DNA from 3 places in the Hydrogenispora ethanolica genome. Region 3 is predicted to be linked to each of the others. Evidence: riboswitches for the same ligand, from Rfam matches in the RefSeq annotation. Region 3 holds a riboswitch; each other region holds the start of a gene.
What was found. Region 3 has a riboswitch for cobalamin ahead of EDC14_RS26790 (TonB-dependent receptor plug domain-containing protein). Riboswitches for the same ligand answer to the same signal wherever they lie in the genome.
Positions count from the first base shown of each region.

Region 1: another riboswitch for cobalamin. It lies ahead of EDC14_RS04465 (NAD(P)-dependent oxidoreductase); the one in region 3 lies ahead of EDC14_RS26790 (TonB-dependent receptor plug domain-containing protein).
Region 2: another riboswitch for cobalamin. It lies ahead of EDC14_RS17680 (sirohydrochlorin cobaltochelatase); the one in region 3 lies ahead of EDC14_RS26790 (TonB-dependent receptor plug domain-containing protein).

Region 1 covers NZ_SLUN01000004.1:4-3,265, forward strand. Annotated here, with positions in the region: gene EDC14_RS04460 (DUF3794 domain-containing protein) at 127-666, shown strand; cobalamin riboswitch at 903-1,074, shown strand; gene EDC14_RS04465 (NAD(P)-dependent oxidoreductase) at 1,226-2,821, shown strand; gene cbiD (cobalt-precorrin-5B (C(1))-methyltransferase CbiD) at 2,818-3,262, shown strand, end outside.
Region 2 covers NZ_SLUN01000024.1:53,578-56,839, reverse strand. Annotated here, with positions in the region: gene EDC14_RS17685 (nucleoside recognition domain-containing protein) at 1-731, shown strand, start outside; cobalamin riboswitch at 1,030-1,212, shown strand; gene EDC14_RS17680 (sirohydrochlorin cobaltochelatase) at 1,480-2,367, shown strand; gene cobI (precorrin-2 C(20)-methyltransferase) at 2,470-3,174, shown strand; gene EDC14_RS17670 (ABC transporter substrate-binding protein) at 3,224-3,262, shown strand, end outside.
Region 3 covers NZ_SLUN01000013.1:10,558-13,819, reverse strand. Annotated here, with positions in the region: gene EDC14_RS11605 (ABC transporter substrate-binding protein) at 1-149, opposite strand, end outside; gene EDC14_RS26790 (TonB-dependent receptor plug domain-containing protein) at 183-2,024, opposite strand; cobalamin riboswitch at 2,210-2,472, opposite strand; gene EDC14_RS11595 (inverse autotransporter beta domain-containing protein) at 2,636-3,262, opposite strand, start outside.

The sequences.
Region 1 (3,262 bases), on a different contig from region 3:
CTTCTTTTGGGGTTTTATGGTTTCCCCTCTTGATTCTTTGCAATTCTTGGGGATTTAGGTCGTTTCCGTAAACTTAAATCACGGATTCAGGTATATTGTAAAGGACCATCAAAGGAGGATTACCAAATGAGCTGTTTTTGCTACTCTTCCCTGGGCGATCATCAGCAGGTGCGGGCAACGACCGAGCGGATCAAAGTCCTGAAAGTGGTCGGTGAGGCTGTCGGACAGCTGGTATTCCAAAATACGGTTTCGCTCAATGCGATTAAAATTATCAATATTGATGCTGATTTAAAAAATTTCGAGGATCATGTTTTCTTTGGCAAAGTCGTGAAACAGGGAACGGTTCACATCCAGATCCTGTATGTTGATCCCGATGGCGTCGTGCGTGACTTCCAGGAGGATTCCCCCTTCACGCTGACCGTGGAAATTCCGGGTATTAAGAAGACCCCGTTCACCGAGGTTCAAAATCATGTACTGGATATTGATACCGATTTTATCTTGAAACCATCCTGCAAATGCGACGATGAGGCCAGGGTAGATGTGAAAGTCATCGCTCATGTGCTCGTGAAAGTATCCGAATGGACTCAACTGGATGTCATCACCAAAGTGGATGTTTTCCCGAAAGTCAATTCTTTGAGCCAGGCCAGTTGTTGCAAAAAGTGGTAGAATCACCAGAACTCCTTCGCACTGGGTGGGCCCTTAACTCCGGGAGATGCGTCCCGGAGTTTCTATTTTGGGCGGAAATTGCGGCATATGATCCGGATTTTTGCCGTCTACGCGATTCAATCCCTTAAATTTTCCATCAGGGTCGGCTTTAGGGACCATGCTGCTTATTCGAAATTTGATTCAACTTCGATAAAATAAAGAGGAGATGGCAGAATAAAAGCGAATATCCTGATCAATTTATACATAGATTCTCTGGTGCCTTCGGGATAATAGGGAAGCGACAAGGGAACCCCTCAAGTCCACGGACCCGCCACTGTAGCCGCAGAGGAGATACATTGCCACCGCAAGGGAAGGCGTACTCTCCGTCGAAACGGCAGTCAGGAGACCTGCCAGAGAGATTTACACCGGCCTTCGCGGATTGGGGTCAAGTTTACGTCTGTTAAATTCACCCTGCCATTGGCAGGGTTTTTTTGGAGCAAGAATGCTTTTCCAAGTCGGCTGCGATCGGAATCAACAAGCGCTATGGGCGTATCTCCACAGTGGGGAGGCAGCTTCAGCCGTGGCACGGGTCCTGGGCGATCTGCCCGGCGCCGAAGCCGCCATCCTGCAGACCTGCCACCGTTGGGAGTGCTTCGGGTATGCGCCGGGTGCGGACTTGCCGCCAACATTGCGGGAACGGTTGCTGCAGGCCTGTAAGGGCGGGGAATCCCTGGCGGAGCAATTCCGGATCCGTTTTGGCCCGGCTGCCGTCGAGCACCTGATGCGGGTGACCGCCGGGCTGGAATCGCCCCTCATCGGCGAGCACGAGATCGCGGCGCAAGTGAAGGAATGCTTCCGCGAGGCCCGGCGGGAAGGCCGGGTTGGCCCCATGCTCGATCTGGTTTTCCGCAATGCCCTGGCGGCCGGCAAAAAAGTCCGGCAACAGACAGCGATCGCCAGCGGCAATCTCAGCTACCCCGGTTTGGTCTGGCAGATAATCCGCGCTCATGCGGAATCGCCGCCGGGACGGGCCCTGCTCATCGGCACCGGCAACCTGGCCCGGGGAATCGCGGAGATCCTTGCCGTCAACCGGATCCAGCCTCACTTCATTGCCGGCCGGAATCCGGAGCGGGCCGCCGAGTTGGCGCGGCATTTCGACGGCGGTTGGAGTCCGCCATCCGAATTGCCCCGTTGTCTGGAGGACTTCCAGGTGGTAATCGGAGTGTCGGGAGCGGGGCGCATTTTAATTTCAGGAGCGCAATTGGCCGGCTTGAGCGGTCCGAGACTGTTGATCGAGCTCTCGTCCCCGCCGGTCATCGCACCGCCGTCTCTGGAATATCCGGGGTTGGCCTATTACGGGCTGAACGATCTGAAACAGCTGGCCGCCCGGAATATGGAGCGCCGGCAGTCGGAGCTGCCCCGGGCCGAGCTGATCATCGCGGCGGCCGTGTCCGAGACCGTGCTCGCGCTTTACCAGCGCGAGCAGGAGTTGGATATCGCCGAACGCAGCCGGCAGATCATCGAAGCCGGACAACTTTCCCTGGAAACCTTATTGCGGCGGGTGGAAGACGAACGGTTGCAACAAGAGCTGGAGCGGGCCTGGGCGCAACAATTACGCAAACTGGTGTACCTTTCGATTGCCAACGCCAAGAATGAAGCCTTGCGGCCGGCGGTGCCCCTGCAGAATCATTTCTTTCCAGTGGTCGTCTCCCTCAAAGCCAAGCCGGTCCTGATCGTCGGCGGCGGCAAGGTGGCGACCCGCAAAATCCAGCGGTTGCTGGAGGCCAATGCCGTCATTACGGTGGTCGCTCCCAAGCTGGCCCCGGAATTGGGACCGCTCGCGGCGGCGCAAAGGATCCAATGGCGGGCGGAGTGCTTTAGGCCGGAGCATTTGGCCGGAGCCGCCCTGGTCATTGCAGCCACCGATGACCCGGATGTCAACCGCCGGATCGTGGGCGAAGCCCGGCGGCGCAACCTGTGGGTGAGTTCCGCGGCGGATGCGGCGGACTCGGACTTCATCTTCCCGGCGATCATCCGGCGCGGTGATTTATTGGTGGCCATTTCGACGTCGGGCAAGAACCCGGCCATCGCGCGAAAGCTCCGGCTGGAGCTGGAATCCTTGTTTGGCCCGGAATTGGAGGATCTCAATCTGGAACGGGACGCTCCAAAGCCATGAACGGGTTGCGCCAGGGCTTTACCACCGGGACCGCCGCCGCAGCAGCGGTCAAAGCGGCCTTGCTTTGCATGGCCGGGGAGGAAAACCACACGGTGGAGGTCAGCCTGCTTCAGGGAGGGAAGCTTGAGATTCCGGTCCAAAGTTGCGGCAGGGTCGATAGCGATCCCGGCGCCTATTACGGAGAGATCGTCAAGGATGCCGGCGACGATCCCGATGTCACCCATGGGCTGCTCATCCGGGCGGAGATCCGGCGGCTTCCCGGGACGGCGGTCGTTCTCAACGGCGGAGCCGGCGTGGGCCGGGTGACCAAACCCGGGCTGCCGGTTCCCCCCGGCGAGCCGGCCATCAATCCGGTACCCCGGCGGATGATCCTGCAGGCGGTGGACGAAACCCCGATCCGGCAGGGCCTGGAGATCACCATTATTGTCCCGCGCGGCGCCG
Region 2 (3,262 bases), on a different contig from region 3:
TTCCGACACTGATCGCCATGGCGGCGGTGTTTATGGGGGCATTCGTGAGCGGTTACAACAGTTTCGCCGCGTCGGGGTTGGTAGCCGTGGTCGTTGTCCTGGGAGTTCTGATTACCTTATCGGTATCGTGGCTTTTGTCAAAAACCTTGTTGAAAGGGATTCCTTCCACATTTACCTTGGAGCTCCCGCCCTATCGGATACCGAAAGTAGGGTCGTTGCTAATCCGTTCCGTGCTAGACCGGACGCTGTTTGTCTTAATGAGGGCCGTTGTCGTAGCGGCGCCGGCCGGCGCGATAACTTGGATACTGGCCAATATTCATATCGGGGATCTCAGCATTATCGGGTACTTGGCAGGCTGGCTCCAAGGCTTTGGGCAGCTGCTTGGATTGGATGGTTTTATTATCCTGGCTTTCTTATTGGGCTTACCCGCCAATGAAATTGTTGTGCCCATTCTAATGATGTGTTACATGTCTCAGGGAGCCATGCTCGAGCTGGACAGTATTGATGCCCTGCGCCGGCTCCTGATCAATAACGGGTGGACCTGGTTGACCGCCTTGAATATGATCCTTTTTTCGCTGCTGCATTTTCCCTGCGCCACAACGTTGCTGACCATTCGCAAGGAGACTCAAAGCGTGAAATGGACATTACTGGCCGCGTTAATTCCCACCGGAGTGGCGGTTCTGGTCTGTTTCCTCATCGCGCAGATTGCGCGGGCGTTGGGGTTGGTTTAGGTTGAAACATCGTTAGCAGAATAAAAATGGTACGCGTCGGGTGGCGGCGGATATGAAAAACAGGAAGCCGCCACCTTTGCGGAATAAAAGCGGAGAATCCCAATGAAAGCTTGGGTTGGTTTATTATTTTCCAGGGCCCATTCGTTGCGAATTGGATTGACATTAGGCGAATTCATGATAGAATTTATGTTAAGTAATGGGCGAGTCCATAAAAAAGTGAAATTGCTGAAAATTTGTTGGTTCCCGCGCTTTAGCGCAGGTGTGTCTTTTAGAATCGATTGATAAGATAACCGCTAATTGAATATGGAATGAGATAGGTGCCCTTCGGGGCTTAATAGGGAAGAACGGTGCAACGCCGACGCGGTCCCGCCACTGTAATGGGGAGCAAGCCCAAGAGAATGCCACTGGAATGAGAATTCTGGGAAGGTTTGGGTAAGCGAAGATCCAGAGCCAGGATAACTGCCTATTGAACAATCTCCGTTATACCTACGAGCGACGGGAAGGGGATTCTATGCAATCGCGTATTACTCCATCCCGGCTATTTTAGCCGGGATTTTTATTGGATTGGTGCGCCTTTGGATATTGAGCCTCCCGAGCCGCGTAAGGAGTTCTTGATGGGAGGTGATGCCAGGGCCTACGGCTATATTCGGATGATATTCCAGAGTAATCAGAGAATGAAGGAGTGATACCAATGAAAAAAAGTTTTTGGTTGATCACGATCGCGCTTTTGACAACTTTTAATTTTGGAATGACTTTTGGGCCAAAAACTCACGCCGCGGAGGCAAAGCCAGTGAAAAAAGCCATCTTGGTCGTTAGTTTCGGCACCACTTACATGGATACCCACCAAGTGACCACCGCGGCGGTGAAGGAGAAAATCCGCGCCGCTTTCCCCGGTTATGAAGTCCGGGAAGCCTTTACCTCCCGGATCATCATTCAAAGACTGGCCGATCGCGGCTTAAAATTTGACACCGAAAAGCAAGCATTGGAGCGGTTGAAAGCGGACGGTTACAGCGAAGCAATCATCCAGCCGCTGCACATCGAGCCCGGTGAGGAATATGAAAAACTCATGAATTCGGTGTCAAGCTACGACAAAGCCTTCGCCAAACTGTCGGTGGGCCGTCCGCTGCTCTATTACACGGGACAGGAGGGCGAAAAACCCGACGATTATTTGATCGTCATCAAGGCTTTACAAGCGCAACTGCCGAAGCTTGGGGCCCATGAAGCCGTCGCCCTGATGGGACACGGCGGCGTAAACCCGGCCAACACCGCCTATGCCGCGCTGCAATTAAAACTGGAGGATGCGGGCCTCAAAAAGGTGTTCGTGTTCACGGTGGAAGGCTATCCGACGTTTGAAAATCTCACCGAGAAACTCAAGCAAAATGGGATTGAGAAAGTGACCCTGGTCCCCTTTATGCTGGTTGCCGGAGACCATGCCAACAACGATATGGCCGGCGACGAAGAGGATTCATTCAAATCGCAGCTGCTCAAAGCCGGATTCAAAGTGGATAGTTACCTCCACGGCTTGGGTGAAAATCCCGCGGTTCAGGACATTTATGTCCAACACGTGCGGGACGCCATCGACAACAAGTATAAGGAGCGGAGCAAGGACAAGCCGCCCATTCCGGTTATTCAATAGCAAAGTCTGAAGGGCAGGATCAACGCTATCCGCGGGCGGCCGGGGTTGGTTTTGCCCTATTTTCAAGAATGCAGGCGAAGTTCAAATCAGCGAGGTATATGGATGGCGGGAGTATTCTATGGGGTCGGCGTGGGTCCCGGTGATCCCGAACTGCTTACTGTCAAAGCGATTCGGGCGATTCAGCAAGCGGATGTCGTCATTGCGCCCAAAACCGAGAAAAAGGATGAAAGCACGGCACTGACCATTGCCCAACCTTTTTTGAAAGCGGGAGTCCCCATCGTGAGGTTGGTTTTCCCGATGGTGTTTGATGGCGAAACTTTATCGGAAGCCTGGGAAAACAATAAAAATACCATTCTGGAATTGCTGGCGGCGGGGAAAAAAGTCGTATTTTTAACATTGGGCGATCCGATGTTCTATAGTACCTATATCTATATCTTTCATCTCTTGGAGAACTGCGGTTACCCCGTGGAGACCATCCCCGGGGTGCCGGCTTTTTGCGCCATGGCCAGCAAACTGGGTTATCCGCTGGCCGAAGGGAATGATACCTTAAGCGTTGTCCCGGCGACGCTGACCCCGGAGCAACTCGACCGGGTGCTGGCAAGGTCGGACAATGTCGTACTGATGAAGGTGTATAAAAACTATCAAAAACTTATCGAGACGCTAAAACGGCACGGATTGGCCGAGAACGCGGTAATGGTCAGCCGGTGCGGTTTGGAGGACGAGCAAGTGGTGCGCGACGTAACTGAGATCGGCGACCAAACGATCAATTATTTATCCACGATCCTGACGCGCAGAAATAAAGCGTGAAGCCCTTTGTTGTTCATCCAGGGCCGGCGGGAGAAGGAGGCGGAGTTTTTTGAAAAAATATTGGCGATGCGGCCTGGTCATCATGGTG
Region 3 (3,262 bases):
AGATAAGTCACTGCGAAGCCGTGGCTATAGCGCAATGGCAACCGCTCCGGCCCGTCCGCTCCGGCCGGGCCGGCACAAAGCGCGGCCCCCAGCAGGAGCAGGCCGGAAAAGATCCGCACCATTAATTTACGAAGGCACTCTCGTCTCATCCGCAATCCCATCCCCTGTTTTCCATCCTCAGCTCAAAAAGAATACTTCGCAGTCAGCAATCCGGCCCGGCCCGGCATGGGGTAACCGCTGTACACGGCGTACTCCTGGTCGGTCAGATTGGCAATGCCCAGGCTCATGGCGAATGAAGGGGTAAAGCGGTATCGGAAATTCAGATCGCCCACGTTGTAACCGGACAGCTCCGAACCGGACCACGTCCGGTTGCGAACGAACTTCCAGTTCAAATTCAGGTTAGCCTTGGGATCCCCTAGGGTCAAGCCCAAATCCACCTGGTTTTTGCCAAAAAAGTTGCCGGCTTGATAATTCCCGGTGCCATAGGCGTCATCTTCCCGGTCCAGCCAATGGTAATTGACCCAGCCGGTGAGCAGTTGCCAGGTCCCCTTCCAGCCGATCGTAACCCCATTGACCTTGGAACGGGCAACATTGTCGACCAACCAATTTCCCAAGGGGTTCGACAGATCCACGGGCGTCCATTGGATCCCGTCCCGGAGGCGGTTCCGAAAGAGATTGACCGTCCAGGTCGAGACGCCTTGCCGGTATTCGGCGCTGATGTCGAAGCGCCGGCCCCGCTCCGGCCGGAGATCGGGATTGCTGTACATGCCGACCTGATCCCAATACAGATCGTTGATGGTCGGGACCCGGTAGGCCTCCCCATAACCATATTTCAGCGTCAGCGCGTCGCCGACCTGTTGGACGAGGCTCACCCGGGGCGAGAGCTCGGAGCCGAATTGCGAGCTGTGGTCCTGGCGCAGTCCGCCGATGAGGCTCAGGCCCGGGATCGGCCTGTAAGTGTCCTGGGCGAAAAACGCCCAGTCGTCCTGGGTATGAGCGCCGGCCTTGTCGCTCTCGAACTTGGTTTGTTTCACGGTCAGGCCGCCCAGAATCTCATGCTCCCCAAGGGTGTAAGTCCCGGCGATGTCGCTGCCCAGGACTTTCGAACGGTAACGGCCGTGGTCCTCCAGTTGATAATAGGGCGCCCCGGCGTAGGCGGGCTGATCATAGTCCTCGTCCCAAAACTGATGATAAAGTTTATATTCCCAAGTGCCCGCGAGGAATTGGCTTTTGCCGTTCAAGTTGACTGTATAACTGTCGTCCGACTGTTCCCCCTGAAATACCGGATAGGCGACTGAGCCCGGGACCTCAATCTGCTTGCTAGTGGCCTGGAGGTATAACTTAAGGTAGTTGTCCTCTTCCTCAAAGAAATTGTATTGGCCCGTGAAATAGTTGGCAGCCAGATCCGAGCGGGCGCGCGAACCGTCGGTGATATTGCGGCCGATGGCAAAACCCCAGCGTTCCTGGATGGTGGTCACGTTGAAGCGGCCGGTATCGAAGGTGCCGCCCGCCAGCGACACCTGATTTTGCGGCTCTCCGGTCAGATCGGTGATGATATTGACCACGCCGCCTAGGGCATTTGCGCCGTATAACGCCGAGAGCGGCCCGTGGGTCACCTCGATCCGCTCGACGCTGGCGGCCGGGAACGCGCTCAGGTCAACCATACCCAGGGTCCCGGTATTGGCCGGAACCCCGTTGACCATCACCAGGGTCTGCTGGGAATCGGCGCCGTCCAGCCGGATGCTGGCCGTGCCGGTGCCGCTGTATTGGGCGATGGGCTGACCGTTGGCGGACAGCGCCTGGGCCACGCTCCCCTGCTCCGTACCGGATGCCTCGATATCCTGCCTGGTGATGACTTCGGTGGTCCCCGGCGCCTGTGCCTGCGGCTGCTGTACCCGGCTGGCGGTAACCACCACTTCTGCTTCCTCGTATGTATCGGTCTCCGTCGCCGCGCTGGCCACGGGATAACCGCAAAGCGCAATGGCGAGGGTCAATGGGATCCAACTCCAGAACGAACGTTTCAATGAAAGTCCCCCTTTGCTTTTTGGGTTGCCGGCTCCCTATGCCGGCCAGATGGCAGGAGAGGCGCCGCCGCTAGCCGGGCCGCCATGGCGCGAGGACAGTAAAAAAGGCCTTTAACCCGATGAATGGGGTCAAAGGCCGGAATAACCATGCCATGAGACATCATCCCCCTATCGACCGTAGGTCAGATTCCAATCTTTTCAAGGCAGGTCTCCTGACTTCAGGATCATGACGCGTTGACCCCTTCCCGGAATTACCCAGTGGGTCTATATGGGATGAAATAAATTTCTTCATTATTCCATCATGGCCAGCTTAGGAACATGATGCTTTAGAAATTCAATTCAACTGATATAGCTGTCAACGAATTCCCCTGTTACAGTGGCGGGACCGTACCGGAATCGCACCGGTTTCCCTATCAAGCCGTTAGGCACCTTGAAGATATACGATTTTTATGAAGAAGGTGCGAGAGTCTTTGAAATATTATAGAGTTTCATTGGCATTTACGCAACTTCAAATATTTGCGAAACCGGTTCGAATTGGTTTAAAAAAGCGGACAGGATGGTTTGCCTTCACGCGGAGAGCGTTTGCCGAATGCTCCGGGCGCGCCGGCGTTTCATTTTTCGATGTGGATCGTGTTGTCGCGTTGCACCGATTGCAGCAGTTTCGCGCCCATCGCCGCGTTTTCCTGTTGCTGTTGGTAAGTTTTCAACGAAGGCAGGCTGGACGGTCCGAAGGTGTAGTTGAACAGTACCGACTCCACCACCGGATTCACGGCATACCCGAGCTTGACGCTGAAATGCGGGGTGAGCCGCAAGCCGGTCCGGAATTGCAGCGTGGCTACATCGGCGGAACGTTCGTGAAAATAAACCTGTTTGCTGGCATACAGCGTCAGCCAAGGCATTTCCGGCAAGGGGCCGCCGATCTTCAGATCGTAGCCGGCCGCCACGTTCCCCTGGCCGGACGAATCGCCGGGCAGGCGCCGCAGGCCGCCATTCAGGACAAAATAACCGTTGAGCCGGGTCTCCAGTTGTCCGGCGAAAAATTCCAACCCGACTCCGGCCCGGGAGCGATCGGTATCGTAAGAATAATCGTAAAAGCCGTTGACCCCGAGGAGCCGGCTCTGGCCGTCCAACAGCTTGCGATAACCCGCCCCCACATTGAGCGTGGGCGTGGTGCCGGTGGAGTCGGCGCTGACCCGGCTCTGCCAGAAGAGCAGATCGGTGGGCTGGTTGGTCCAAAG